2 regions of the Pseudomonas sp. GW821-FHT01E10 genome follow, and region 2 is predicted to be linked to the other one. Evidence: riboswitches for the same ligand, from Rfam matches in the RefSeq annotation. Region 2 holds a riboswitch; the other holds the start of a gene.
What was found. Region 2 has a riboswitch for cobalamin ahead of AC07V0_RS03580 (CbtB domain-containing protein). Riboswitches for the same ligand answer to the same signal wherever they lie in the genome.

Region 1 (14,722 bases), on a different contig from region 2:
CGCCACCGGCTGCTCCCGTACTGGCCAGTTCAGGGCTGCGGCCATCAGACTCAAGAGAATCGCCACCTGCCAGATCAAGTCGTAGCTCCCGGTTCGGTCATACACCACCCCGCCCAACCAGCCGCCGAGGAACGAGCCCAACTGGTGGAACAGGAAAACAATCCCGCCGAGCATGGACAGATTTCGGACACCAAACAAGGTTGCCACCGTGCCGTTGGTCAAGGGCACCGTCGACAGCCAGAGGAAACCCATGGCCATGCCGAACAAATAGGCCGTGACCTGAGTGACGGGTGCCCAGAGGAACAGTGCAATCACCACCGCCCGCAACAGATACAGAGCGGTGAGCAAGCGCGGTTTGGACATCCGTCCGCCAAGCCAGCCTGCGGTATAGGTACCGAAGATATTGAACAGCCCGATCAGCGCCAGCACCGTGGTGCCGACGGAGGCTGGCAGGTGTTGATCCACCAGATACGCCGGCAGGTGCACACCGATGAACACCACTTGAAAACCGCAGACAAAAAAGCCGAACGCCAACAACCAGAACCCTGAATGGGAGCAGGCTTCGTGTAGCGCTTCAGAGAGGGTTTGCTCATGCCCAAGCACCGGCAACGGTTTGTCTTTAAGCATGCTCACCAGCGGCACGATCAACGCCACCAGCAGGCCCAGCACCAGCAATGCCGCAGACCAGCCCAGCCAGCCGATCAGCCCCAGCGTGCCGGGCAACATGGCGAATTGACCGAAGGAACCGGCAGCACTGGCGATCCCCATGCCCATACTGCGTTTTTCCGGTGGTACGGCACGGCCGACCACGCCAAGGATCACCGAGAACGAGGTGCCGGACAGACCGATACCGATCAACAACCCGGCGCTCAAGGACAAGGTCACCGCCGAATCGGACAACCCCATGAACATCAGGCCCAGGGCGTACAGAACACCACCGATCAACACCACCTTTGCGGCGCCAAAGCGGTCGGCCAATGCGCCGGTGAATGGCTGCGCCAGGCCCCAGATCAGGTTCTGCAGGGCAATGGCGAAGGCAAACACTTCGCGACCCCAGCCGAATTCGGCACTCATCGGCGCCAGAAACAACCCGAAGCCGTGTCGCACCCCCAGGGACAACGCCAGAATCAGCGCACTGCCCAACAGCACCCAACCGCACGTACGCCACATCGATGTCATTATTGTTCTCCGGTAGCGGGTATATACCCGCTTAAGATCGAAAAAACTGGCCTCAAGCCAGTTCGTCCAGCAGTTTCAGCAAGGTTTCACGCTTCTCGGCACCCAGACGGTCGATCAACCGCTGCTGCGCCGCTTCCCAGGCTGGCAAGGCCGCTGCCAGACGTTCGCGCCCCGTCTCGGTGAGCAGGACGATGCGATTGCGCATGTCTTCGCCCTCGACCAGCGTCACCAGACCTTCACCTTCCAGCACCCGAAGATTGCGCCCCAGGGTGCTGCGATCCAGGCCCATGGCCTCGGCCAGTGTCGAGATGCTCGGCTGATCCAGACGCTGCAGGTTGCACAGCAGAGAATACTGGGCAACGTTGATCCCGAAGCCGTCGAGCGCGCCGTCGTAATGCCTGCTGACGCCACGAGCGGCGCGACGCAGGTTAGTGCACAAACATTGAGAAGGAAGCATGGTGCGTGTATATACCCGCGGTTAAATGAAAGCAAATATTTCGACACATTTTACCTGTAGCAGCTGGCGAAGCCTGCGTTCGGCTGCGCAGCAGTCGTAAAATCAGAACTTGCGGTGCATCAGGCAGACCGCCTCAGCCGAACTCGCGACTGCTTCGCAGCCGAACGCAGCCTCGCGAGCTCGGCAGCTGCTACAAAGAGTGTGCTGCACCTGAAACGGCTTAACTGGCTGACAAGCCTCGCTTCTACGGGGACTCAGAGCAGCGCCAACCCCACCAGCAGCGCCACTTCCAGCAATTCCAGCAACGCCCCGGCAGTGTCGCCAGTCGTCCCGCCCAATCGCCGCATCATGACTTTCCGCAACCAGACAAACACCACAGCTGCCAGCGCAAGCGCCCACACACCGCTGAGGCCCGCGATCAACACACACGCCACCGCACTGATCACCAACACCTGTTTCCCGGCCAAACGCGGCAGATGATCGGCCAGCGCCTGCCCCAATCCACCAGGACGCACGTAAGGTGTAGTCAGGAATAATCCCAACAGCGCGCTGCGAGCAATCAGTGGAACGATGATCAACACCACGCTGTGCTGCTGCTCAATCAACGCCAGCAACGCGGCGAACTTGAGCAGCAGCACCAGCACCAGCGTTACCACCGCGATCGGCCCGCTACGCGGGTCTTTCATGATCGTGAGAGTGCGCTCACGGTCGCCATAACCACCGAGCCACGCATCGGCGCTATCGGCCAGGCCATCCAGGTGCAACGCTCCGCTGAGCAACACCCACACAGTCAATAACAGTGCGGCATGAAGCAACAACGGCGCGCCCTGCAACAGCCCGTTCAACGCCCACAGAATGGCGCCGAACAGCACGCCGACCAGCGGATAAAACAGCAGCGACCGGCCCAACTCCTCGGGCGTCGGCATGCCCGGCAGGCGAATCGGCAGGCTGCTGAGAAATTGCAGGGCGATCCAGAACGGCAACATGATCAGATCGCTTCCCTTAACAAGGCGCCAGATTCAACCGTCAACGAGAACAACGCGCCATGGCCGACCTCAACGTTGAGCAACTGCTCACGCGGCAATCCGCGCGCTTGCGCCAGCAACAATCGCATGACGCCGCCATGACTGATTAGCAGGACCCGCTCACCCGCATAGGCCGCGTGCAACCGCTCAATGGCCGCCAACACCCGCGTCGAAAAGTCGGCAACCGGCTCACCATCAGGCGGCGTAAACGAATAGGGATCGGCCCAGAACAAGCCCAATGCCTCGGCACTGGTTTCCATCAGCGCCGCGGCGCTCTGCCCTTCCCAAGCGCCGAAGTGCAGCTCTTGCAGATCCTTTTCCAGCTGCACCGGCAACCCCAGTTGCGTCCCAAGCTCTTCAGCAAAGCGTGCACAACGCTGCAACGGCGAGCTGACCAAGCGATCCCAAGGGCCCTGCTCAACCACCGCAGCGCGCATCTGCTCCCAGCCCTTGCCGGTCAGCGCGTCATCGAGGCTGCCGCGCAGGCCGCCACCGAGTTCGGTTTCGCCATGACGCAACAGGTCCAGGCGCAAGGTCATGCCGGGCGATCCGCCACTGCGGCTTCGGCGAATGTTGCCATCTGTCCGTGCAGGTCGCAGGCCAGGCGCAGCAATGGCACGGCCAACGCCGCACCACTGCCCTCGCCCAACCGCAGGCCGAGGTCCAGCAACGGTTCGGCGTTCAGGGTTTCCAGCACATGGCGATGACCTGGCTCGGCACCACGATGACCGAACAGCAACCACTCACGACAGGCCGGATTCAGACGCACCGCCACCAGCGCGGCGACGCTGCAAATAAACCCGTCGACCAACACCGCGACGCCTTCCTGAGCACAAGCCAGGTACGCGCCAACCAGCGCAGCGATTTCGAAACCGCCGAGGTTGAACAAGGTTTGCAGCGCATCGCCACGCTGAGCACCATGCAACGCCAAGGCGCGCTCGATGACCTGGGCTTTATGGCTGACACCCGCCGCGTTCAGGCCAGTGCCCGGTCCGGCCAGGTGCACCACCGGGCAATCGAGCAAAGCACAGGCCAAGGCGCTGGCCGCCGTGGTATTGCCGATGCCCATTTCGCCGCCGATGAACAACTGCGCGCCTGCCGCGATGGCGCGCTGCACACTGTCGCGACCAGCCTGCAAGGCGAGTTCGCCCTGGGCCTGAGTCATCGCCGGGCCCTGGACGAAATTCGCCGTGCCCGGGCCGACGTTCAGGTGACGCACACCCGGCAGATTCAATGACGGCGTAACGGTGCCGAGGTCGACTACTTCAAGGGACGCGCCCAACTGCCGCGCCAACACGCTGATCGCCGCGCCGCCGCTGACGAAGTTGTGCAGCATCTGTCCGGTGACTTCCTGCGGAAACGCCGACACCCCTTCGGCGACCACGCCATGGTCACCGGCAAAAATCGCGATCCACAGCTGATCGAGGGTCGGCTTGACCTGCCCCTGCAACCCGGCCAGTTGCACCGCCACCGCTTCGAGCTGGCCGAGGGAACCGGCAGGCTTGGTCAGTTGCTGTTGACGCGCCTGCGCCTGTTCGACCACTTGTGCATCGATTGGCTTGCACGGGTTCAGCCACCAGGTGTGAGTCATAATGCAGTTCCTTTCAAAGTCAGGGGCAGGCCGGCGACGGTCAGGACGACACGTTGGCAGCGCTCGGCCAAGGCTTGATGCAGCCAACCGGCTTCATCGACATAGCGGCGAGTCAATTCGCCCAGCGGCACGACACCCATTCCGGTCTCGTTGCTGACAAAAATGATTTCACCCGGCAACGATGCCAGGCAGTCCAGCAGGGCCTCGCGCTCGGCCGACAGGCGCTCGGCGTCGTCGAGCATCAGCAGATTGGTCAGCCACAGCGTCAGGCAATCCACCAGCACGCAACGGTCGACGCCGGCGCTTTCGCGCAGTACGCGGGCCAGCTCCAGCGGTTCCTCGATCAACGCCCATTCGGCCGGACGACGGGCACGGTGATGGGCCACCCGCTCGTTCATTTCACCGTCCAGGGGTTGGCTGGTGGCGATGTAAGTGACGTGGAGCTGACTGTCAGTCGCCAGCTTTTCAGCCAGACGACTTTTGCCGGAGCGGGCGCCGCCGAGGATCAGTTGCAGCATGGTTCATTCCTTAAAATCTTCGATGAGGCCAGTGCAGCCACCTCAAAAACCGCAGAGTTCACGCAACAGCGAGGTATCCAGATGCTTCTCCACCAGATCCGCCAACCGCTCGATATCGCGCTCGCGCAACCCGTGGTAATCCACCTCCTGCACCTCCTGCAAACCAGCCCAACGCAACAGTGCACTGCACGCCGCCGGTGATTCGAACAGGCCATGCAGGTACGTACCGAAAATCTGCCCATCGGCACTTTGCGCACCATCGCTGCGACCATCGTCCAGCTGCACGGCGGCGTTTTCCAGCGCCGGCCCGGTGGTCACGCCGGCATGAATTTCATAGCCGCTGACCTGCGCATCTTCCAGCGCCAGACGCCCACGTACGTTGCGCAACTGCTTCTCTTCTTCGAGCTGCGTTTCGAACGCCAGCAAACCCAAACCGGCACTGGAACCCGGCGCGCCTTCGAGGCCCAGCGGGTCATGCACCTGCTCACCGAGCATTTGCAGGCCGCCGCAGATTCCCAGCACTTTGCCGCCGTAGCGCAAGTGCCGCGCGATCGCCGAGTCCCAGCCGTTGCTCCGCAGGTACGCGAGGTCGCTGCGTACGCTTTTCGAACCCGGGAGAATCATCAGGTCGGCCGGTGGAATCGCCTGGCCGGGGCCGATGAATTGCAGGTCCACTTGCGGATGCAGGCGCAGTGGATCGAAATCGGTGTGGTTGCTGATGCGCGGCAGCACCGGCACCACCACGTTGAGCACTTGATCGGCCTTGTCGGCCTGACGCTGATCGAGGCCGTCCTCGGCCTCAAGATGCAGGTCCATCACATAAGGCAACACGCCGATCACCGGTTTGCCGGTGCGCGCTTCCAGCCAGTCCAGCCCCGGTTGCAGCAAGGCGATGTCGCCGCGAAAACGGTTGATGATGAAGCCTTTGACCCGCGCCTGTTCGCTCGGCGACAGCAGCTCCAGCGTACCGACCAAATGCGCGAAAACTCCGCCGCGATTGATGTCGGCAATCAGCACCACCGGGCAGTCCACCGCCTCGGCAAACCCCATGTTGGCGATGTCGCCGGCGCGCAGGTTGATCTCGGCCGGCGAGCCCGCCCCTTCAACCAACACCAGCGGATACGCCGCGCTCAGCCGTTCATGGGAGGCCAGCACCGCCTGCATGGCGATGGCTTTGTAGTCGTGATAGGCGACCGCATTCATGGTGGTGACGGCGCGGCCATGGATGATCACTTGGGCGCCGGTATCACTGTTGGGTTTAAGCAGCACCGGGTTCATGTCGGTGTGCGGTTCAAGGTTTGAAGCCTGGGCCTGCACCGCCTGAGCGCGACCTATCTCGCCACCGTCGGCGGTCACCGCACTGTTGAGGGCCATGTTCTGCGGCTTGAACGGCACCACGCTCACGCCTTGGCGCGTGACCCAGCGACACAGTGCCGTCACCAGTGTGCTTTTACCGGCATCGGATGTGGTGCCTTGCACCATCAACGTTGTCATGGGTTTTCCTTGGCATGGATTTGCAGGGCTTGTTCGAGGCGCGACCAGTCCGCTTCATCCGCAGGTAAACCAAAACGCAGGCTGCTGTTGTGGGTGAACAACCGCAGCAGAATGCCACGCCGGGCCATGAATTCATGCAGCGCTTGGGCGCGCTCGGTGATCAGCCACTGGAACAACGCGCAACCGCCCTGAGGTTTGAAACCATACTGCTCAAGCAGCAACGCCAGACGCTCGCCAGCTTCGTCAGTGCGAATGCGCTGTCGGGTGTGCCCGTCCGTATCCGTCAGGCACGCCTGGCCCAAGACGCGGGTCGGCCCACTGACCGCCCAAGGCCCGACCTGCTCGGCCAACAGTTTGAGCAACTTGCGCTCGGCCAGCACAAACCCGAGCCGCACACCGGCCAGGCCGAAAAACTTGCCGAAGGAACGCAGCACGATCAAGCCGATCTGGTTGGTGAACGGTGCCAGACTCAAATGCGGTGTGTTGTCCATGAACGCCTCGTCCACCACCAACCAGCCACCGCGCTGGGCCAGCCGCGCATGCCAATCCAGCAGGCGGGCCGGGGTCAGGCTCAGACCCGTGGGATTGTTCGGATTGACCACCACCAGCACGTCCAGGTTGTCGAGAAAGAAATCGACTTCCGACTCCAGGACTTCACGCACGACATAACCGTTGCGACGCCAGGCTTCGGCGTGCTCGGCGTAACACGGCGACAGCACACCGACCTTGCCGGCCCTGCGCAAACGCGGCAGCAACTGAATCGCCATTTGCGAACCGGCCACGGGCAACACCTGGGCCGCACCGTAATAGTCGCAGGCAGCTTGCTCCAGACCGTCATCGGTTTCCGGCAAACGTGCCCAGGCCCGCAGCGGGATATCCGGAACCGGGAATGGCCAGGGCGCAAGACCACTGGACAGGTCGAGCCAATCGGCTTCGGCGATACCGTATTCAAGTGCTGCCTTGCGCAACCGGCCACCGTGTTCAAGCATAGAATTCAGCCCCCACGCAGAGAATCAGCAGCCATAACCATACCCCGCGCTGGACCAATTGCCAGCCACGGTCGATGGAATCGGCATCCGCCGGCACGCCTTCGCCCAACTGCGGACGCTGATGCAGTTCGCCGTGATAAATCGCCGCCCCGCCCAACTCGACACCCAACGCACCGGCACCAGCCGCCATCACCGGCCCGGCATTCGGGCTGTCCCAGGTCGGCCCCTGGGTGCGCCAGCATTTCAGCGCCAGTCGGGTTTTGCCCAACAGTGCGTAGGTCAACGCCACCAGGCGTGCAGGAATGTAGTTGAGGACATCGTCGATCTTTGCGGCAGCCCAGCCGAAACGCTCGAAGCGTTCGTTGCGATAACCCCACATCGCATCCAGGGTGTTGCTCAGACGATAGAGCACCACACCGGGCGCACCCGCCACGGCAAACCAGAACAGCGCGGCGAACACTGCATCGCTGCCGTTCTCCAACACCGATTCGGTGGCGGCGCGGGCGACTTCGGTTTTGTCCAGTTCGCTGGTCTGACGGCTGACCAGATAACCGACGCGTGTGCGCGCCTCAACCAGATCATCGCTGCGCAGGGCCTTGGCCACCGGCTCGACATGCTCGCCGAGGCTGCGCATGCCAAGCGCGCAATAGAGCGCGAGAATCTCGACGATCCAGCCAACATAAGGTGCCCAGGACAGCGCGGTGACCAGCAAGGTCAGCGGCACGACCGCCATCACCCAGGCCGTCACCCCGTGACTGCGCCAACCGCGGCCAGCGGAGTTGAAACGTTGTTCGATGCGATCGGCAAAACGACCGAACGCCACCAGCGGATGCCAGCGTTTGGGTTCACCCAGCAGCGCATCCAGCGCGACCGCGGCGACACTCAACAACGCCACACTCATTGACTCACTCCCCAATAATTTTCATACAGCAACTCGTTGAGCGGACGCGCTTGCGCCCAGCCTTCGAGTACCAGCATCGGCGCTGGATAGAATTCCTTGACCGGCCCCAGGCAAAGAACGGCCAAAGGCTTGGCCCCGACCGGTAAACCCAACAGGTTCGCCAAGGCTTGCGGTTCGAACAGCGACACCCAGCCCATGCCCAGGCCTTCGGCGCGGGACGCCAGCCAAAGGTTCTGGATGGCACAGGACAGCGAGGCCATGTCCATTTCCGGCAACGTACGACGGCCGAAAATATGCCGTTCGCGATCGTCCATCAGCGCAGCGACCAGCACTTCGGCGCAGTCTTGGATGCCTTCGACCTTGAGCTTCATGAATTCGTCGGAGCGCTCGCCGAGGGCTTCGGCGGTGCGGACGCGTTCTTCCTCCACCAGTTGCTGGATCTGTCCGCGCAGCGCCCGGTCGCTGATGCGGATGAACCGCCAGGGCTGCATCAGGCCGACGCTCGGCGCCTGGTGCGCGGCTTCGAGCAGGCGCCTCAGTAACTCGGGCTCGACCGTGCCGCCGCTGAAGTGGCGCATGTCACGGCGTTCGCCGATGGCCCGGTAGACCGCATCGCGTTCGACTTCGGAAAAGGCGTTTTCTGTCATGGCCTGCTCGCGATGACGGCTTCACGATCGGGCGCCAACAACGCAGCAATCGCCGCCGGATTGGACGGAAAATAAAAGTGCACATAAGAGGCCGTCATCCGCCCCTCACGATAAACCGCCTCCGCCCCTCGCCCGCCATTGGGGCTCAGGCCACGCGCAATCGGCTCAAGCTCGGTGCTGGTCAGCGAGTGGTGATAGGTGTGCCCGCGCAGCAAACCTTCGGGCAATTCCACCGCCTGCAAGGCCAACGCCGCCAAACGCTTCTGCATCACCGCATCACCGGTCAGCAAGCCAACCAATTCAGCGCGAGTACCCTCGACATCGGTCAACGAATCCAACAAATACAGCATGCCGCCACACTCGGCCAGCAACGGTTTGCCCGCTGCGTGATGAGCGCGGATGGCGGTCAGCATTGGCGTGTTTTGTGACAACGCCACATGGTGCAATTCAGGGTAACCACCCGGCAGATAAAGGCTGTCTGCCTCCGGCAACTCGCGGTCGCGGATCGGCGAGAAGAAAGACAACTCGGCGCCCATCGCCCGCAGCAGATCCAGGCTCGCGCCGTAGGTAAACGCAAAGGCTTCGTCCCGGGCCACGGCAATCCGCACACCGGCCAGCAATGGTTCGGCGGCGATCACTTCAGGCGCGGCGAATTCCACGGCCGGCGGTAAAGCCACGTCGCAACTGCTGGCCAGCGAGGCGGCGGCTGCATCGAGGCGCAGATCGAGATCATTCAATTCGCTGGCCTGTACCAGGCCGAGGTGCCGACTCGGCAATTCGATGCCGGTCTCCCGGGACAACGCGCCGTACCAGCGCAAGCCTTCTGTCAGACTGCCTTCGAGCAATTGCGCATGACGCAGGGTGCCAACCCGGTTGGCCAACACACCGGCAAACGGCAAATCCGGCTGATAGCGCGCAAGCCCCAGGGCCAGTGCGCCAAACGTCTGCGCCATCGCGGTGCCGTCAATCACGCCGAGCACCGGCACACCGAAATGCCGCGCCAGGTCGGCACTGGACGGCGTACCGTCGAACAACCCCATGACGCCTTCGATGAGAATCAGGTCAGCTTCGCCAGCAGCTTCCCACAACAGACGACGACTTTCCTGCTCGCCGACCATCCACATGTCCAGCTGATAGACCGGTGCACCGCTGGCGCGCTCGAGAATCATCGGGTCGAGAAAGTCCGGGCCGCATTTAAACACACGCACCTTGCGCCCCTGATTGCGGTGCAAGCGGGCGAGCGCGGCGGTGACGGTGGTCTTGCCCTGACCGGAGGCCGGCGCGGCAATCAGTACCGCCGGGCATTGACGTGGTTGATTCACAACTCGACGCCTTTTTGCGCCTTGATCCCGGCCTGGAAGGCGTGCTTGATCATGCCCATTTCGGTGACGGTGTCAGCCAGTTCGATCATCTCCGGTTTGGCGCCACGGCCAGTGACCACCACATGCTGCATCGGCGGACGGGCCTGCAAGTCGCTGAGCACCTGATCGAGATCGAGGTAACCGTGCTTGAGGGCGATGTTCAATTCATCGAGTACCACCAGGCCAATCGACGGATCGCTCAGCAGTTCGCGGGACACCGCCCACGCAGCTTCGGCGGCGGCGATGTCACGCTGGCGGTCCTGGGTTTCCCAGGTGAAGCCCTCGCCCATCACATGAAAACGCACCTGCTCCGGGAAACGCCGGAAGAACAGCTCCTCGCCAGTGCTGCTGCGCCCCTTGATGAACTGCACCACACCGCATTGCATGCCGTGGCCCATGGAGCGCGCCAGCATGCCGAACGCCGAACTGCTTTTGCCTTTACCGTTGCCGCTCAGCACCAGCAGCAGGCCGCATTCATTCGGCGAATTGGCGATGCGTTCGTCGATCACGGCTTTTTTGCGCAGCATGCGCGCCAGATGGCGTTCGTCACGATCGGGGGTATCAGTCATGGGGGAGCTCTCCGTTGAGGCTGGATAACGGCGGGCAGGCACAAGAATAGACGGCAAGAAGCCTGGCATCGCCCACCGTGATGCCGCTGAATGGATCAGGCCGGTCTCCGGGCTCATGAGCGGCTCGGGGCCAACTGCGCGCCTTCCCGCATCGTTCATCGACACAGTGGCATCAGGCGCAGTCTTCACTCATTTACCGTTGCGGGGGCAGCGCCGGGATCGTGATCATTCTTCGCTGGAAGAAATCCACTCACCGGCTTCCCTGTTTCACTCTGTCGACCAAGGCCACAGAGCACCTGAAACAAGCCGCGAAGGTTAGAGGGTTGGGGGTGGAGCGTCAATTAAAGACGGGACGCCTTCCGGCGAATAACTGCCGCTGATCAATTATCTGACGCCAATCTTGTGCCACACTGCCAGCAGTGATATCAAAGAGCCACAACCTCACAACACAATAACAAGGGTGAGCCACATGCAAGGCATGATCATCAGCAATCCGAAGCTGGAATTCCTGCGCCCGGTGCTGGAACGCTGGTTTGACTGTATCGACCGCTACAACGCCGTGCGCGGCGATAACGATACGCCTTACTGGTACGACGAAAACGCCAACCTCGGCCTGCTCTCTGCCGCAGCCTGGATGGCGGAAATGGTCACGCTGCAGCAAACACCGTCGCGCAAACAGACCGAAGAAGGCGAACGCAACGCCCGCGCCGATCTGTTTATCGCCACCAGCGAAGAACGCGCGTACCTGCAGGCCACCCAGCGCTGGCCGCGGGTCAACAACCTGAACCTGACCCAGGCACTGGCGGACATCACCAGCGACGCGAAGCGCATCAGCTACACCAGCGACCTGAAACTCGGCTGCCTGTTTGTCGCCCCACAAAAAGCCCAGCACAGCGCCACCCCGGAAGAACTCCAGGACATGCTCGACGACCTGCAAAAGGAGCACACCTGCGCCGTGGCCTGGTATTTCCCTTACGCCTACCGCAAGTTGCGCAATGAAACCGGCAACTACCATCCGGGGATCGCCGTGCTGTTCAAGGAGGCCCGCGGCTGACCGGTTGAACCATCGGGTGTTTACGCTTCTCTATGATTACGTCAATGCATTCATAGGGAAGATCAGTAATGCGCAAACCCCAGCTCATTCTCATCATCGCGCTCGCCGGAGGGCTCGCCGCCTGTGGTGAAACCTCCAGCCTGCAAGTCTCGGACGGCACCGGACCGTCGCCCAAGCTGCCGGAACCGAACAAAACCCTGATCCCGACGGTGAACATCGCCCCGGCGATCGGCTGGCCTCAGGGTAAAAAACCCGTCGCCGCCGCAGGCACTCAAGTAGCAGCGTTTGCCGAAAACCTCGAACACCCGCGCTGGCTCTATGTGCTGCCCAACGGCGACGTACTGGTGGCCGAAACCAACGCGCCGTCCAAATCCGATGACAGCAATGGCATTCGCGGCTGGATCATGGGCAAAGTCATGGGCCGCGCCGGGGCTGGCGTCCCCAGCCCGAACCGCATCACTCTGCTGCGGGACAAGGACCACGACGGCGTCGCCGAAACCCGCACGGTGTTCCTGGAAAACCTCAACTCGCCTTTCGGCATGACCCTGGTTGGCAAAGACCTGTATGTCGCCGACACCGACCGTTTGCTGCGTTTTCACTATGAAAACGGCGAGACAGCGATCAAGTCACAGCCAATCAAAGTGGTCGATTTGCCGGGCGGCACGCGAAATCACCACTGGACCAAAAATGTCATCGCCAGCAAGGACGGCAGCAAGCTGTACGTCACCGTGGGCTCGAACAGCAACGTTGGTGAAAACGGCATGGATCAGGAGGAAGGTCGCGCGGCGATCTGGGAAGTCGATCGCGCCACCGGCAACCATCGAATCTTCGCCTCGGGGATTCGTAACCCGAACGGCCTGGCCTGGGAGCCGCAAAGCGGTGCTCTGTGGACCGCAGTCAACGAGCGTGACGAAATCGGCAGCGACCTGGTGCCGGACTACATCACGTCAGTGAAGGACGGCGGGTTCTATGGCTGGCCTTACAGCTATTACGGGCAACATGTCGATGTTCGCGTCGAGCCACAAAACCCTGATCTGGTCGCCAAGGCCATTGCACCGGACTACGCAGTGGGGCCCCATACCGCGTCGCTGGGCCTGACGTTCGCCGAAGGCAGCAAGTTGCCCGCGCCGTTCACCCAAGGCGCCTTCATCGGCCAGCATGGCTCGTGGAACCGTAAACCGCACAGCGGCTACAAAGTAATTTTCGTGCCGTTCAGCGCCGGCAAACCGAGCGGACAGCCGCTGGATGTGCTTACCGGCTTCCTCAACGACGAGGGAAAAGCCATGGGGCGGCCGGTGGGCGTGGTGATCGATCAGCAGGGCGGCTTGTTGGTGGCAGATGATGTGGGGAACAAGGTGTGGCGCGTTTCCGCGGCCAAGTAAAGTCTGTCCGTAGGAGCGAGGCTTGCCCGCGAAAGCGGTGTGTCAGTCGATATCAATGTTGACTGTGCTGCCGCCTTCGCGGGCAAGCCTCGCTCCTACAACTCCGCCAGAGCGATCATGACAAACCCCTAGGGATTATGTGCCAAGTGCTCGGGCTGCAGGACGCGCTTGGCGCTCAGGTAGGCTTTCTGCCAGTAAGCCTTGGACAAGCTGTCCAGCTTGACCGTGCCGCCCGTGGCTGGAGCATGGACGAAGCGCCCTTCGCCGACATAGATCCCGGCATGGCTGACCTGGGAGCCGCCATTGGTGGCGAAGAAGATCAGGTCGCCGGTTTGCAGGCCTTCCTTGCCGACGTCGGGAGCCTGCATGCCGATCATCTCGCGTGTGGACCGCGGCAAGGAAATGCCTGCGACATCGCGATAGACGTAACCGATCAAACCGCTGCAATCGAACCCGGAATCCGGCGTGTTGCCGCCCCAACGATAAGGCGTCCCCACCAGACCGAGCGCGCGAAACAGCACGTCTTCTGCCGCAGGGGAAAAGGCTTGGGGAGAACCGAAAACAATCGGTGCGCGAACCACCGGCGCAGGTGGCGGTGTGCGGCTGGCGCAGGCGCTGAGCAGCGCTGCGAAGAACATGAGTGCGAGGCGGGCCGACATCGTCATAAACAGAACATCCTGATCTGGCTGCGGCTTTTTTCTGCCACAAAGACAGAAAAGAAAACCGCCTGCGCAGAACGCAGGCGGTTTGCCATCAATAATAGATCAGGATTCTAGCGGCTACGCGGCAAACTTCAAGTAAGACTTTAAGTTCGCCTTGTAAACTGTCCGCTTATTGGCGCGCAGTGACGATAGGCGCTGCAGCCGGTGCCATTGCGAGCGCACGCTTGGCTTCGATGAAGGTCTTGCTCCAGTAGCTGTCGCCCAGGCTATCGACCCGGACACCACCGCTTTTGCGGCTGCTGGAGTGGATGAACTGGTTGTCACCCACGTAGATCCCGGCGTGACTGACACGACCGCGACGGCCATTGGTGGCGAAGAACAGCAGGTCACCCGGCTTGAGGGCGCTGCGAGCCACCAGCGGAGCGTCAACGTTGATCATTTCGCGAGTGGAGCGCGGCAGGTTCATGCCAGCCTCTTCACGAAACAGATAACCGATGAAGCCGCTGCAGTCGAAGCCTGCCTCGGAGGTGCCGCCGAAACGGTAACGGGTACCGATCAGGGACATGCCACGTTCGAGGATGCTGTCAGCCAGAACCGGAAGCTGATACGACTTGCCCCCGGCGAAGTCTGCCAGTTCTTTATTGGTTGCTAGCTCTTCCTGGAAAAGAACGGAAGAAGACTGCGCGGTAACTGAATTTGAAACCTGATGCTGTGGCTCTTGCTGGGACACTGGAGAGTGAGCAGCGCAACCGAACAACAGGGTGACGAGTGCGAGAGGCACGAGGGGTGCGAAGCGATTTAGCATGGGCACGACCGTGGCTGATAGTTGTAAAGAAGCCGAGACTATGCCCGCTATCGATCTCATTTGCAAATTCAATCGATCTTTATGTGAC
Region 2 (14,722 bases):
ACGTCGGACTGACTGCGCTCGCTGCGCCACGCCAGATCCTTGAAGCTGATCGGCCGACTGATGATTCGCCCGTCCAGCTCCGGCAGCGCGATGTGCATCGCCAAGTCACGGGGACCGAGGCCTTGCTCGCTGGCACGCCAACCGGGCTCGTTGTCCTGGGCGCAGATCGCCTGAATCACCGGGATGTTGCGACGAAACGGCCGCAGATGCGGCGCTTCAGGGCTGGACTGGGCGAAACCGGTGGTGTTCAGAATCACCCCCGCCTCAACTTCATCCAGCCAGTCCTCGACCACCGCCAGGCAGCCTGGCTCTTTCAGACTGGCCAGCGCAATCGGCAACGGGTTGAGCCCTGCCGCCTGCAAACGCTGGCAGAAAATATCGATGAAACCGGTGTTCGCCGCCTGCAAGTGCGAGCGGTAAAACAGCACCGCCGCCACCGGCTGATCGGCCTGCCAATCGGCTTGCCAATCCTGAAGGTGCGCGGGGCTTTTTTGCGGGTGGTAGATCGCGGTGCGTGGCAGGGTTTGCGGCTCGGACCATGGATAATCACGACCCAGCCAACGACTGGCAAGGCAGCGAAACAGGTCGAGCGCATTGGCCATGCCGCCCTGACGCAGGAAGTGCCAGAGCCGGTCGCGGTCTTCGGGGGCCACGGTGCTCAGATCGCTGAGTTCCGGGTCCGGGCGATCGTCACCCGGCACCAGAATCAACTGCACACCGCGCTGGGACAACTCCACCAGACGCTCGATGCCGTAACGCCAATAGGCGATGCCGCCGTGCAGCGAGATCAGAATCACCTTGGCGTGGCGCAGCACTTCGTCGACATAAAGATCGACCGAGGCGTGATTCTGCACCTGCATCGGGTTGGCCAGGCGCAGGCTCGGGTAATCGTCGGGCAGCTGCTGCGCCGCCTCGGCGAGCAACGCCAGACTGGAATCGCCGCTGCACAGGATCACCAGCTCGGCGGGGGTTTGTCCAAGGTCGGCAATGTTGTCATCCGACACGAAACCGCCGGGCTGGGTCCTGAGCAGGTGCATGGGTTAAACGCTGAGCGCAGCGCGCAATTGCGCTTCGAGTTGAACGGCGTCCAGCGCCTGACCGATCAACACCAGACGGGTGGTGCGCGCTTCCTCGGCGCCCCACTGACGGTCAAAGTGCTTGTCGAAACGCGTGCCCACGCCCTGAATCAGCAGGCGCATCGGCTTGTTCGGCACCGCCGCGAAACCCTTGACCCGCAGAATACCGTGCTGCACCACCAGTTGCGTCAGCGCGTCCATCAGCAGGCTTTCGTCGGCTTGTGGCAGCTCGATCGAGATGGAGTCGAACGCGTCATGGTCGTGATCGTGGTCGTCTTCACCTTCATGGTGATGATCGTGATGGCTGTGACGGCTGTCGATGTGTTCTTCGGAACCGGCACCGAGGCCGATCAGCACGTCCAGTGGCAAGCGACCGCTGCTGGCTTCGATGACTTTCACCGCCGGTGGCAGCTCTTCGGCGACTTCCAGGCGCACGCGGGCCAGGTCTGCGGCGCTGATCAGGTCGGCTTTGTTGAGGATTACCAGGTCGGCGCTGGCCAGTTGGTCGGCGAACAGCTCGTGCAGCGGTGATTCGTGGTCCAGGTTCGGGTCGAGTTTGCGCTGGGCGTCCACTTGATCCGGGAACGCCGCGAAGGTGCCGGCGGCCACGGCTGGGCTGTCGACCACGGTGATCACCGCGTCAACGGTGCAGGCGCTGCGGATTTCCGGCCACTGGAAGGCTTGAACCAAAGGCTTTGGCAGGGCCAGGCCCGAGGTTTCGATGAGGATGTGGTCGAGGTCGCCGCGGCGAGCAACCAACTCGCGCATCACCGGGAAGAATTCCTCCTGAACGGTGCAGCACAGGCAGCCGTTGGCCAACTCGTAGACGCGGCCGCTGGCCTCTTCTTCGGTGCAGCCGATTGAGCACTGCTTGAGGATCTCGCCGTCGATTCCCAGCTCGCCGAACTCGTTGACGATCACCGCGATGCGACGGCCCTGGGCGTTGTCGAGCATGTGCCGCAGCAAGGTGGTTTTGCCCGAACCGAGGAAGCCGGTAACGATGGTGACGGGGAGTTTGGCCAGTGTTTTCATCGGATGCCCTTTGGCAAGGTGGCGGGCATACGGGACGACAACCGGCAACGCGGGCACGCGTGCCTGAAGAGTTCGCCACCGGATCACCCCGCCCGGTTGAAAGTGAGAATCTGTGTCGAGGCAGGTCTCCTGGCTGACGGTGCGCCGGGCGTTGGCCCGGCATTCGCTGCGCCTTCCCGCGAACCCGTTGCACAGGGTTTGCAGTGGCGTGGCAGCGAACATCACCGTTCACAGTTGCGGGGGCAGCCGCGGCATCGACCGCGTTCCCTTCTTAGCTTCGACAGACGCCGAAGAACCTCGAAAGCGCAAGGCTACGCATCGTGTGGGGGCGGGTCAATGTCTTGTCGGCGAATGCGATCACCTGTGGCGAGGGGGCTTGCCTGTGGCGAGGGAGCTTGCTCCCGTTCGGCTGCGAAGCAGTCGTGAAACCATGCACTGCAAATCTTACAGACAGACCGCATGAATCCGATGCGACCGCTATGCGCTCGAGCGGGACCAAGCCCCCTCGCCACAGATATTGGGTGTTAGTGAGAACCCCTGCCAATTGACTCCCCGCCCTCGCCCATGCTCTCCTACACGCCTTGTTACGGGTGCCCTTCACAGGGTGAAACGGGAAACCGGTGAATCATGTGCTTTACTCTAAAGCCATGTCAGTCCGGTGCTGCCCCCGCAACGGTAAGCGAGTGAAGCGTCAGATCCACTGTGCCGGTCATATGGCATGGGAAGGTGATGCTTGCAGGTCCAGGCGCAAGCCCAGCCCCTCGCGAGCCCGGAGACCGGCCCGCAACACAAAGTGACTTTTACGTTCACTGAATAACAAACCCGCGGTGGGCGGGCGCTGTTCGAAATCTCTGCGAGCCCTTGGCGTGCGGAGATTTTCATGCGCTCTATTCACCCGCTGACAGACCAGAGGGAAGCGCCATGACGATCATCAGCAGCACCGCCAGCAACACCGACAAGAGCATCGCCAGCACCACCACGACCCTGACTCAACGCCTGACCGCCGCCGTGTGTGCGTCGATCCTTGGCGCCAGCCTTGTGTATTTCGCCGGTTTCTCGCACATCGAAGCGGTGCACAACGCCGCGCACGATACCCGTCACAGCTCCGCCTTTCCGTGCCATTGAGACCTGCTGAGATGATCAAGCGTATTGCGCAAACCGCAGGTTTCACCGGGCTGCTGGCCGCCCTGCTATTGACCCTGCTGCAAAGCTTCTGGGTCTCCCCGCTGATTTTGCAGGCCGAGACCTACGAAAAATCCGAGCCGGCTGCTGTTGAAATCCACGAGCACGCCGCGGGCGCAGTCGCTCATACCCACGATGCCGAAGCCTGGGAACCGGAAGACGGCTGGCAGCGCGTGCTGTCTACTACCGGCGGCAACCTGGTGGTAGCCGTCGGTTTCGCCCTGATGCTCGCCGGTCTTTACACCCTGCGCGCACCGACCAAAACCTCTCAGGGCCTGCTCTGGGGCCTGGCCGGTTATGCGACGTTCGTGCTGGCTCCGACTCTCGGCCTGCCGCCTGAGCTGCCGGGCACTGCCGCGGCAGATCTGGCGCAACGGCAAATCTGGTGGATCGGCACTGCCGCGTCCACGGCCGTCGGCATCGCGTTGATCGTGTTCAGCCGTCACTGGCTGATGAAAGTTCTCGGCGTGGCGATCCTGGCCGTGCCGCATGTGATTGGCGCACCACAACCGGAAGTCCATTCGATGCTGGCGCCGGAAGCCCTGGAAGCGCAATTCAAAATCGCTTCGCAGTTGACCAACGTGGCGTTCTGGCTGGCCCTGGGCCTGATCAGCGCCTGGTTGTTCCGCCGCAAAAGCGATGGCCATTACAGCGCATGACTGAAAACGGCACAGTGCCGACCCTGGTGGTCGGCCTGGGCTGCCAGCGCGGCTGCCCCGTCAGCACGCTGCGGGCGCTGCTCGATCAGGCGCTACAGGCCCATCAAATCGAGCTTCGTGAGATCAAGGCCCTGGCCAGCATCGACCTCAAGCGCGATGAACCTGGCCTGATCGAACTGGCCGAACAGCTGGCATTGCCGCTGATGTACTTCAGCAGCGAACAATTGGCGACCTATCAAGCACAACTGAGCCACCACTCGGACATCGCGTTTGAACGCACCGGTTGCTACGGCGTGGCGGAAAGCGCTGCGTTGGCCCTGGCCGAACAATTGGCCCAGGCACCGGCAAAGTTGCTGATTCCACGACAAAAATACGCCCAGGCCACCCTGGCATTGGCCAGCGCCGCGTAAAATCCCCGATAATCCTCGCCTTCGATCATGAGCATTCTTCATCTGAAGCATGCCCAGGCCCTATTTCTGACAGGAAACGACGATGACCGTCTACTTCATTGGCGCCGGCCCCGGCGACCCGGAACTGATCACCGTCAAAGGCCAGCGGCTGATTCGTAGCTGCCCGGTCATCATCTATGCCGGCTCCCTGGTCCCCGCTGCCGTGTTGGAAGGCCACCGGGCCGAACAGGTGGTCAACAGCGCCGAACTGCATCTGGAACAGATCGTCGAGCTGATCAAGACCGCCCACGCCAACGGCCAGGACGTGGCCCGGGTGCATTCCGGCGACCCGAGTCTGTACGGCGCGATCGGCGAGCAGATTCGCTACTTGCGTGAACTCGACATCCCTTTCGAAATCATTCCCGGCGTCACCGCCACCGCCGCCTGCGCGGCCCTTTTGGGGGCCGAACTGACCCTGCCGGACGTGTCACAGAGCGTGATTCTGACCCGTTACGCCGACAAGACCGCCATGCCCGCTGGCGAAGAACTGGGCAGCCTGGCGCAACACGGGGCGACCATGGCGATCCACCTGGGGGTCAATCATCTGGAGAAGATCCTTGCCCAATTGCTGCCGCACTACGGCGCCGACTGCCCGATCGCGGTGATTCACCGGGCGACCTGGCCGGATCAGGATTGGGTGGTGGGAACGCTTGCGGACATTGCGCAGAAGGTACAAGCCAAGGGTTTTCGCCGAACGGCGCTGATTCTGGTGGGTCGAGTGCTGGGCAGCGATCACTTCAGTGAATCGTCGCTGTATCGCGCGGGGCATGCGCACCTATACAGACCCTGAAGCACTTGTGGCGAGGGAGCTTGCTCCCGCTGGACCGCGCAGCGGTCCCAAAATCAGCCAACGCATTCATCACTGGAAAATGCATCGGCTGGATTGCGACTGCTTCGCAGTCGAGCGGGAGCAAGCTCCCTCGCCACAGGTTATCGATCATCCATAAAAAAACGGTGCTCACGGGCACCGTTTTTTTATGTCGCAGCGAACACCTTAGTAGTAGGCGTTTTCTTTCTGCGTGTGGTCCGTCACGTCACGTACACCCTTGAGCTCGGGAATACGCTCGAGCAAGGTGCGCTCGATGCCTTCCTTCAGGGTGACGTCTGCCTGGCCGCAGCCCTGGCAACCGCCGCCGAACTTCAGCACGGCGATGCCGTCTTCGACCACATCGATCAGGCTGACCTGACCGCCGTGGCTGGCCAGCCCCGGGTTGATCTCGGTTTGCAGGTAGTAGTTGATGCGCTCGTTGACCGGGCTGTCGGCGTTGACCATCGGGACTTTGGCGTTTGGCGCCTTGATGGTCAGTTGGCCGCCCATGCGGTCGGTGGCGTAGTCGACTACCGCATCGTCCAGAAACGCTTCGCTGAACGAGTCGATATAGGCGGTGAAGCTTTTGAGCCCCAGCGCTGTATCTTCAGGTTTTTCTTCGCCCGGCTTGCAGTAGGCAATGCAGGTTTCGGCGTACTGGGTGCCAGGCTGGGTGATAAAGACGCGGATGCCGATACCCGGGGTGTTCTGCTTGGAGAGCAGATCGGCCAGGTAATCATGGGCGGCGTCGGTAATGGTAATAGCGGTCATGGAAACTCCTCGCAGGCTTGGACGCAGTTTACGCCAATCGACGCGCCGCACAAAGTCCTAGTATTTTTGTCGGGAACTGTGGCTCCCACACCGGGTTGCAGGCATTTCAGAGATTCTCGTAGCGATTCATGTCCAGCACGCCCTCTTCCACTGGGTCGGTGTCGTGGATGTACCGGCTCAGATCATGGAAATACTGCCAGAATTGCGGATGACTGCGACGAATGCCCCAGCGTTCGACGATTTTTTCGAAACTCGCGGCGTCTTTGGCATTTTCCATCTCGTCGACAAACGCCGGCACCTGCCCGGCCGGAATGTTGAACATGAAGTTCGGGTAGCTGCTCAGAACACCCGGATAGATCGTCAACGTGTCGAGCCCCGGCTGATAACGCAGCGACTCCCCGAGCAGGAACGCCACGTTGCTGTGGGCGCGGTTACGCAGCAGGCTGTAGACCTCACGCTTGCCGCTTGAGGTCTCGATGCGCAACATCGTGGCCTCCGGCAACTGATCGATGACTTTCAAACCGGCGGCCGGGCGCGACGTCAGGCGGCTCAAGGCTTGCTCGGCGTTCTGCAACGCCGGATCAATGTTCGGCCGCGAGCAGTAAGCGCCGTCGCAGCGGTTGATCGGATCGGGCCTGGCATTAAGTTCGCCGTAACGGGACAGCAGCTGCAAGGCGAAATCGCGTTTCGGGTCGTTTTCGTCCAGCGTCAGCGCCGTCGGCTTGTCGTTGTCGATGTCCTCGTAATCCAGCCACATCTTGAACTTGCCGCTGTTCTGGTACCAATCGTCGAGATAGCCGTCCCGTGAGCTGGCCGGCATCAGGCGCAGGAAGTTCTGCTCGGCGCCGTTGCGGATCAGGTCGAAGTACAGCCGGGTCTGGGCCTGATGGGACACGTTACCGAACACATCGAAGTTGACCGCCAACTGGTAATACGTGCGTTCCAGCAACGGGTAATCGAACAGCCACATCGTCTGCGGCACATCGCCGATCAGGCCCTTGGTCACCGAGGCGCTGTCGAAATGCCGGAAGATACTCAGCAACGCATTGTCATTACCGGCCCACAGGGTCGACCAGCTCGGCGCTGGCAAGTCGGCATAGCTGTCCCGGCGCAGGGCCTCATATTCGTTGCGTTTGTTGCGGTAGTCGTGCCACAGGCTCAGGACACTGCCGACGTCATCGTTCTGCCCCGGCATCGCCAGCAACGGCGTAGCCTTGCCGCGATATTTCGGGTCGGTGATGTAAAGGTCATGTTCCGGGGCCTGGAACAGTGCCCAGAAGTTGTCGCGAATCACGTCGGTGGCGATCTGGCCCCGGCAGACCGGGCCGCGAATAAAGGTACGCACGAAGTATTCGGCGTTATCGAGCATGAACTGGTAACGCGCCTGGGCCGGGATCGCTTCGAACGTGGCAAACGGATTGGCCCGCCGCTCCGGCCCATAGCCCGGTAACGCGTTGACCTGCCAGTTACCGTTGTAAAACAGGCTCTTGATCCGCGCCATCTTCGCCGCGCTCAGCGGGTAGGTGATGTGGGTCTTGTGCACGATCACGCCTTGCACCGGCCACAGACGGTAATAGACCTGAGTGCCCGGATCATCATTCGGACGGCGGGTGTTGATCAGGTCGATGGGCTGCCCCGTCGGCGTGCGCGAACGTACCCACTGAAAGAAATGCCCCGGTTCGCCGTCCTTGAAATAGATATGGGCCAAGAACCAGTGCTCGAACAGCCAGCGCCCGACCAGGCTCTCCCGGGCGCCCGGCGCATTCAGCAGGTTTTCCCACTGCACCACTTCCAAGGCTTCCCTGGCGCTGGGCACCAGGCCCTGCTGATCGATCGGCGCGCCGGAAGCCAGCCAGCGCTGCAGCGTCTGGTATTGCTGATCGGTAAGACCGGTGACCGCTAGCGGCATGCCCTCCTTCGGATGAGAGCTGGCGTAACCGTCGAACTCCGCCGGCATGGCGCACAGCGTTTCCCGGTTCAGGCCCAGGACGATCTCTTCCGGCAATTTGGCGTTGGGTTGTAACGGCGTTCTATGGCCTAGTTCAAGCATCCGCGCCATCAGTGCCGCCTGGCTGCCTTGGGCGTCGAGCACTGAATAGAAGCCCTTTTGCTGCCAGGCACGTTTGCCGAAGGCATCATAAAACAACCGGGTCGGCGCGGCGGCCTTGCTCCGTTCGCCGTCATAGACCGGCGCCTTCGTCGCACCTCGGGACGCCCCTTCGCCACTGCCCAGGTTGAGCTGACAGGCGGAGTCGTAGCAGGCATGGCAGGCCACGCACTTTTCGGTGAAGATCGGTTGAATGTCGCGAACGTAGGAAATGTCCGGACCTTGCGCAGCGGCGCCCCCGCTTAAAAACAGCATCAATAGGCTGGTGACGACGCGATACGACATATCCCTGGTCCTGATCATGAGAAAACGCCGCGATTCTACCGGTCCGACCCGCGCACCAACATGAACGATATTCATGCAAAACCGGCATATGCTCCAAAAGCACACAGGTTTGTTATTATCCCGGCCCTTCGTCATGGCCTTACCGAGTAGTCCAAATGTCCGATCGCAGCGTTCGCCTTCAAGCTCTCAAGCACGCCCTCAAAGAGCGCATCCTGATTCTCGACGGCGGCATGGGGACAATGATCCAGAGCTACAAGCTCGAGGAACAGGATTACCGTGGCAAACGCTTCGCCGACTGGCCGAGCGATGTCAAAGGTAACAACGACCTGTTGGTGCTGACCCGCCCGGATGTGATCGGCTCTATTGAAAAAGCCTACCTGGATGCCGGCGCCGACATTCTGGAAACCAACACCTTCAACGCCACCCAGGTGTCCCAGGCCGACTACGGCATGCAAGGCCTGGCGTACGAACTCAACGTAGAAGGCGCACGCCTGGCGCGCAAGGTGGCGGACGCCAAGACCCTGGAAACCCCGGACAAGCCGCGTTTCGTCGCCGGCGTGCTCGGCCCTACAAGTCGTACCTGCTCGCTGTCGCCCGACGTGAACAACCCCGGCTACCGCAACGTGACCTTCGATGAACTGGTGGAGAACTACACCGAGGCCACCAAAGGCCTGATCGAAGGCGGCGCCGACCTGATCCTGATCGAAACCATTTTCGACACCCTCAACGCCAAAGCGGCGATCTTCGCCGTGCAAGGGGTTTACGAAGAGCTGGGCGTCGAGCTGCCGATCATGATTTCCGGCACCATCACCGATGCCTCTGGCCGCACCCTCTCCGGCCAGACCACCGAAGCGTTCTGGAACTCCGTGGCCCACGCCAAGCCGATCTCCGTCGGCCTGAACTGCGCCCTCGGCGCCCGTGAATTGCGCCCATACCTGGAAGAGCTGTCGAACAAGGCCAGCACCCACGTGTCGGCGCACCCGAACGCCGGCCTGCCGAACGAATTCGGCGAGTACGACGAACTGCCGGCCCAAACCGCCAAGGTCATCGAAGAGTTCGCCCAAAGTGGCTTCCTCAACATCGTCGGCGGCTGCTGCGGCACCACGCCGGGGCACATCGAAGCCATCGCCAAAGCGGTCGCCGGTTACGCCCCGCGTGAAATTCCGGACATCCCCAAGGCTTGCCGCTTGTCGGGCCTGGAACCGTTCACCATCGATCGCAGCTCTTTGTTCGTCAACGTCGGCGAGCGGACCAACATCACCGGTTCCGCCAAGTTCGCCCGCCTGATCCGTGAAGACAACTACACCGAGGCCCTGGAAGTCGCCCTGCAGCAGGTCGAAGCCGGCGCCCAGGTGATCGACATCAACATGGACGAAGGGATGCTCGATTCGAAGAAGGCCATGGTGACCTTCCTCAATCTGATTGCCGGCGAACCGGACATCTCCCGCGTACCGATCATGATCGACTCCTCCAAGTGGGAAGTGATCGAAGCCGGCCTCAAGTGCATCCAGGGCAAGGGCATCGTCAACTCCATCAGCATGAAGGAAGGTGTCGAGCAGTTCATTCATCACGCCAAACTGTGCAAACGCTACGGCGCCGCGGTGGTGGTGATGGCCTTCGATGAAGCCGGCCAGGCCGACACCGAAGCGCGCAAGAAAGAAATCTGCAAACGCTCCTACGACATTCTGGTCAACGAAGTCGGCTTCCCGCCGGAAGACATCATCTTCGACCCGAACATCTTCGCCGTGGCCACCGGTATCGAAGAACACAACAACTACGCTGTGGACTTCATCAACGCCTGTGCCTACATCCGCGACGAACTGCCCTACGCCCTGAGCTCCGGCGGTGTGTCCAACGTGTCGTTCTCGTTCCGTGGCAACAACCCGGTGCGCGAGGCGATTCACTCGGTGTTCCTGCTGTATGCAATCCGCAACGGCCTGACCATGGGCATCGTCAACGCCGGCCAACTGGAGATCTACGACCAGATCCCGGTGGAGCTGCGCGACGCCGTTGAAGACGTGATCCTCAACCGTACTCCGGAAGGCACCGACGCCCTCCTCGCCATCGCCGACAAGTACAAGGGCGACGGCAGCGTCAAGGAAGCCGAGACCGAAGAGTGGCGCAACTGGGACGTCAACAAGCGTCTGGAGCATGCGCTGGTCAAGGGCATCACCACGCACATTGTTGAAGATACTGAAGAATCGCGGTTGTCGTTCGCGCGCCCGATCGAAGTCATCGAAGGCCCGTTGATGGCCGGCATGAACATCGTCGGCGACCTGTTCGGCGCCGGCAAAATGTTCCTGCCGCAAGTGGTGAAGTCCGCCCGCGTGATGAAGCAGGCCGTGGCCCACCTGATCCCGTTCATCGAACTGGAAAAAGGCGACAAGCCGGAAGCCAAGGGCAAGATCCTCATGGCCACGGTCAAGGGCGACGTGCACGACATCGGCAAGAACATTGTCGGCGTGGTGCTGGGCTGTAACGGCTACGACATCGTTGACCTCGGCGTGATGGTGCCGGCGGAGAAGATCCTGCAGGTCGCCAAAGACGAGAAATGCGACATCATCGGTCTGTCCGGCCTGATCACGCCTTCGCTGGACGAAATGGTTCACGTGGCCCGCGAAATGCAGCGTCAGGACTTCTATCTGCCGCTGATGATCGGTGGCGCGACCACCTCCAAGGCGCACACGGCGGTGAAGATCGAGCCCAAGTACAGCAACGACGCGGTGATCTACGTCACCGACGCCTCCCGCGCCGTGGGCGTGGCGACGCAGTTGCTGTCCAAGGAACTGAAAGCCGGTTTCGTCGAGAAGACCCGCCTGGAATACATCGACGTTCGCGAGCGCACCGCCAACCGCAGCGCCCGCACCGAGCGCCTGAGCTACCCGGCAGCCATCGCCAAGAAACCGCAGTTCGACTGGGCCAATTATGAGCCGGTCAAACCGACGTTCACCGGCGCCAAGGTACTGGACAACATCGACCTGAAGGTTTTGGCCGAATACATCGACTGGACACCGTTCTTCATCTCCTGGGACCTGGCCGGCAAGTTCCCGCGCATCCTGCAGGATGAAGTGGTCGGTGAAGCCGCCACCGCGCTGTACGCCGATGCCCAAGAAATGCTTGCCAAGTTGATCGACGAGAAGCTGATCAGCGCCCGTGCGGTATTCGGTTTCTGGCCGGCCAACCAGGTGCGCGACGATGACATCGAAGTCTATGGCGACGACGGCAAGCCATTGGCCAAGCTGCATCACTTGCGCCAGCAGATCATCAAGACCGACGGTAAGCCGAACTTCTCCCTGGCCGACTTCGTCGCGCCGAAGGACAGCGGCGTGACCGACTACGTGGGTGGTTTCATCACCACCGCCGGGATTGGCGCCGAAGAAGTGGCCAAGGCCTATCAGGAAGCGGGCGACGACTACAACTCGATCATGGTCAAGGCGTTGGCCGACCGTCTGGCCGAGGCGTGCGCCGAGTGGCTGCACCAGCAAGTGCGTAAAGACTACTGGGGCTACGCCAAGGACGAGACGCTGGACAACGAGGCGCTGATCAAAGAGCAATACACCGGCATCCGCCCTGCTCCGGGCTACCCGGCGTGCCCGGATCACACCGAGAAAGCCACGCTGTTCAAGCTGCTGGACCCGGAAGCGGAAGAGCTCAAGGCCGGCCGCAGCGGCGTATTCCTCACCGAGCACTACGCGATGTTCCCGGCGGCGGCGGTCAGCGGCTGGTACTTCGCTCACCCACAGGCGCAGTATTTCGCCGTGGGCAAGATCGACAAGGATCAGGTGCAGAGCTACACCTCGCGCAAAGGCCAGGAGTTGAGCGTGACCGAGCGCTGGCTGGCGCCTAACCTGGGTTACGACAACTAACCCCTTCCCCTGTGGGAGCGAGCCTTTGTGGCGAGGGAGCTTGCTCCCGTTGGACTGCGTAGCAGTCCCATTTTTTGGGGCCGCTTCGCGACCCAACGGGAGCAAGCCCCCTCGCCACAACGGCTCCCACAGAGTTCGAGTCTGTTGTCTATGCTTGCCTCATACACATTCGTGACGGGGGATTTATGGACGATCCAGTCGACAACAATAATCACAACAAGCCGCCGACCTTCTGGCAGATGCTGCACAGCGTCATGGCGGCGGCGTTCGGGGTGCAGAGCGGGAAAAACCGGGCCCGGGACTTCACCCATGGCAAGCCCAGTCATTTTGTGATTCTGGGGATTCTATTCACGGTGGTGTTCGCCCTGACGCTGTTCGGCATCGTCAAACTGGTGTTGCATCTGGCCGGAATCTGAGCCGGCTCAATGCATCAGGGTTTGCAGGCTGAACGGGTAGCGGTACGACGTCGGCCGCCCCTTGGCCGAGAGCTTTTGAAAATCCACGTCGTAATCCTGAGTGGCGCTCAAGCCCAGCAGTCGCCGGGCTTGCGCGTGGTCGATCAACTGCAATAAGGGGATCTGTCGGTCGCGCCCGCCGTACTGGCTGACATCCACCCCCTGATCGTAGTCATGCAACTGCACAAGAGCCCAGCCGCCCAGAGTGAAGTGCCCGCCCAACAACACGCTTAGCCGCCCTTCCAACAGCGCCTGCAACGCGGCCGGTGAATTGTTGATGGCACTGAACAGCACACCCTTGCCCGGCTGGCCTCCCGTTTCGGCGTATGCCTGCATGGCACCGAACGCCATTTCATCGTTGGCCGACCAGACCAGCGATGTTTGCGGGTAACGCTTGAACAATAACCTGGCCTGTTCATAGGCGCGCTCGCGGGTCCAGCCGCCGTACACCAACTGGCGCAACCGCACTTCGGGGTGTTCGGCCAATGCCCGCATCATGCCCTGCTCACGCTCTTGCGCGGCCGGCGTGATTTTCAGGCCGGAAAAGGCCACCAGTTCAATGACCTCACCGGGTGCTACCGGGCCATGCAGGCGAATCAGTTCCTTGAGCATCAGGTAGCCGCCCTCCTCATTGTTGGGCACCAGGCTACCCAGCCAGTCGGGATACTTGTCCGGCTGGGCGCCGAGCAGACGCATCTGGTCGGCGGTCAGGCCGTTGTTGACCAAAAACAGCTTCACACCGCTGCCTTGAGCCAGGCGCAGGATTTCGGGGGCGACATACAGTTCGTTGGAGAACACCAGATAGTCCGGCCGACTCGGCCCTTGCAGCGCTTCGCGGGCCTGTTTGAGTGTGGTCTCGGCGTTTCGCTCGGCATACTGGATTTGCAAATCCATGCCCAGGTTCTTGGCCGCGGTCTGCATGAACTGCGAGTAACTGACCCAGAACGTCTCTTGGCTGGTCCCGGGATTGAGGAACAATACGGACGCCGCCTGGGCACACGGCCCCAGGACCACGCCAAGCGCCAGCACTACACCATAGAAGAACTTCAACATTGATCGTCCGAGCCCCCGAAAATCCGCCGCGCATTATAGCCAGCGAAGTCCCTGGAAACGGCGCATATTCCGGCTTTTTGTCCGACAATCGTCGGCGCCGGGCCCGGACGGGGTCGTTTATTGATGGCTGACCCAGAATACCGCCGTACCCACGACCAGGATGATCAGGAACAGAATCGCCCAGGCATCGACCGTGCTATCGCTTTTCCTTGCTTTGGTTGGGTTGCTCATTGCATCGCCTCTTGTCGGTTTTATCGGTGATTGCATAAAGACTCGAGCACAGTTAAGACGATGATTGCCCGCACGACAAATGAGGGTTTTATCACAACGACTTTCATTAGTCGTTTTGGTTCTTTGCATATACTCAAACATCACTTTTGCGCATAACTGCAAACTGGTATCTTGCGTCGGCTCCGTTGGGAGTGCGCGGCCGTGCGCGCAGAATTGCCGAGGCAGAATCGGATGAAAGCTTGCGAAAACGCAGCTGTATCCGACCGGCCCAAGCCTGAGAACAGGACTTATATGTACGTATACGACGAGTACGATCAGCGGATCATCGAGGACCGCGTCAAGCAGTTCCGTGATCAGACCCGACGCTATCTGGCAGGCGAGCTGAGCGAAGAAGAATTCCGCCCCCTGCGCCTGCAAAATGGCCTTTATATCCAGCGCTTTGCCCCGATGCTGCGGGTGGCAGTGCCTTACGGCCAACTCACTTCGCGCCAGACGCGAATGATGGCCAAGATTGCCCGCGACTATGACAAGGGCTACGCCCACATCAGTACCCGGCAGAACGTGCAGTTCAACTGGCCGGCCGTGGAAGACATCCCGGACATCCTGGCTGAGCTGGCGACCGTGCAGATGCACGCGATCCAGACCAGCGGCAACTGCCTGCGCAACGTCACCACCGACCAGTTCGCCGGTGTCGCCGCCGACGAGTTGATCGACCCGCGGCCATGGTGCGAAATCGTCCGTCAGTGGA

Region 1: it holds a riboswitch for cobalamin, as region 2 does, so the genes downstream of both, cobO (cob(I)yrinic acid a,c-diamide adenosyltransferase) here and AC07V0_RS03580 (CbtB domain-containing protein) in region 2, are expected to answer to the same signal.

What each region holds. Positions count from the first base shown of each region.
Region 1 is NZ_JBWKWT010000008.1:215,244-229,965, reverse strand. Features, by position in the region: gene AC07V0_RS16915 (MFS transporter) at 1-1,179, opposite strand, end outside; gene AC07V0_RS16910 (MarR family winged helix-turn-helix transcriptional regulator) at 1,232-1,636, opposite strand; gene AC07V0_RS16905 (adenosylcobinamide-GDP ribazoletransferase) at 1,891-2,622, opposite strand; gene cobC (alpha-ribazole phosphatase family protein) at 2,625-3,200, opposite strand; gene cobT (nicotinate-nucleotide--dimethylbenzimidazole phosphoribosyltransferase) at 3,197-4,252, opposite strand; gene cobU (bifunctional adenosylcobinamide kinase/adenosylcobinamide-phosphate guanylyltransferase) at 4,249-4,770, opposite strand; gene AC07V0_RS16885 (cobyric acid synthase) at 4,813-6,264, opposite strand; gene cobD (threonine-phosphate decarboxylase CobD) at 6,261-7,253, opposite strand; gene cbiB (adenosylcobinamide-phosphate synthase CbiB) at 7,246-8,154, opposite strand; gene bluB (5,6-dimethylbenzimidazole synthase) at 8,151-8,801, opposite strand; gene AC07V0_RS16865 (cobyrinic acid a,c-diamide synthase CobB) at 8,798-10,123, opposite strand; gene cobO (cob(I)yrinic acid a,c-diamide adenosyltransferase) at 10,120-10,731, opposite strand; cobalamin riboswitch at 10,813-11,046, opposite strand; gene AC07V0_RS16855 (hypothetical protein) at 11,201-11,785, shown strand; gene AC07V0_RS16850 (PQQ-dependent sugar dehydrogenase) at 11,854-13,167, shown strand; gene AC07V0_RS16845 (C40 family peptidase) at 13,296-13,832, opposite strand; gene AC07V0_RS16840 (C40 family peptidase) at 13,999-14,634, opposite strand.
Region 2 is NZ_JBWKWT010000001.1:795,789-810,510, forward strand. Features, by position in the region: gene cobN (cobaltochelatase subunit CobN) at 1-1,037, opposite strand, end outside; gene cobW (cobalamin biosynthesis protein CobW) at 1,041-2,108, opposite strand; cobalamin riboswitch at 2,211-2,423, opposite strand; cobalamin riboswitch at 2,680-2,907, shown strand; gene AC07V0_RS03580 (CbtB domain-containing protein) at 3,030-3,233, shown strand; gene AC07V0_RS03585 (CbtA family protein) at 3,245-3,949, shown strand; gene AC07V0_RS03590 (cobalamin biosynthesis protein) at 3,946-4,359, shown strand; gene cobM (precorrin-4 C(11)-methyltransferase) at 4,442-5,188, shown strand; gene nfuA (Fe-S biogenesis protein NfuA) at 5,393-5,977, opposite strand; gene AC07V0_RS03605 (fatty acid cis/trans isomerase) at 6,084-8,369, opposite strand; gene metH (methionine synthase) at 8,525-12,235, shown strand; gene AC07V0_RS03615 (DUF2970 domain-containing protein) at 12,421-12,651, shown strand; gene AC07V0_RS03620 (ABC transporter substrate-binding protein) at 12,658-13,743, opposite strand; gene AC07V0_RS03625 (nitrite/sulfite reductase) at 14,266-14,722, shown strand, end outside.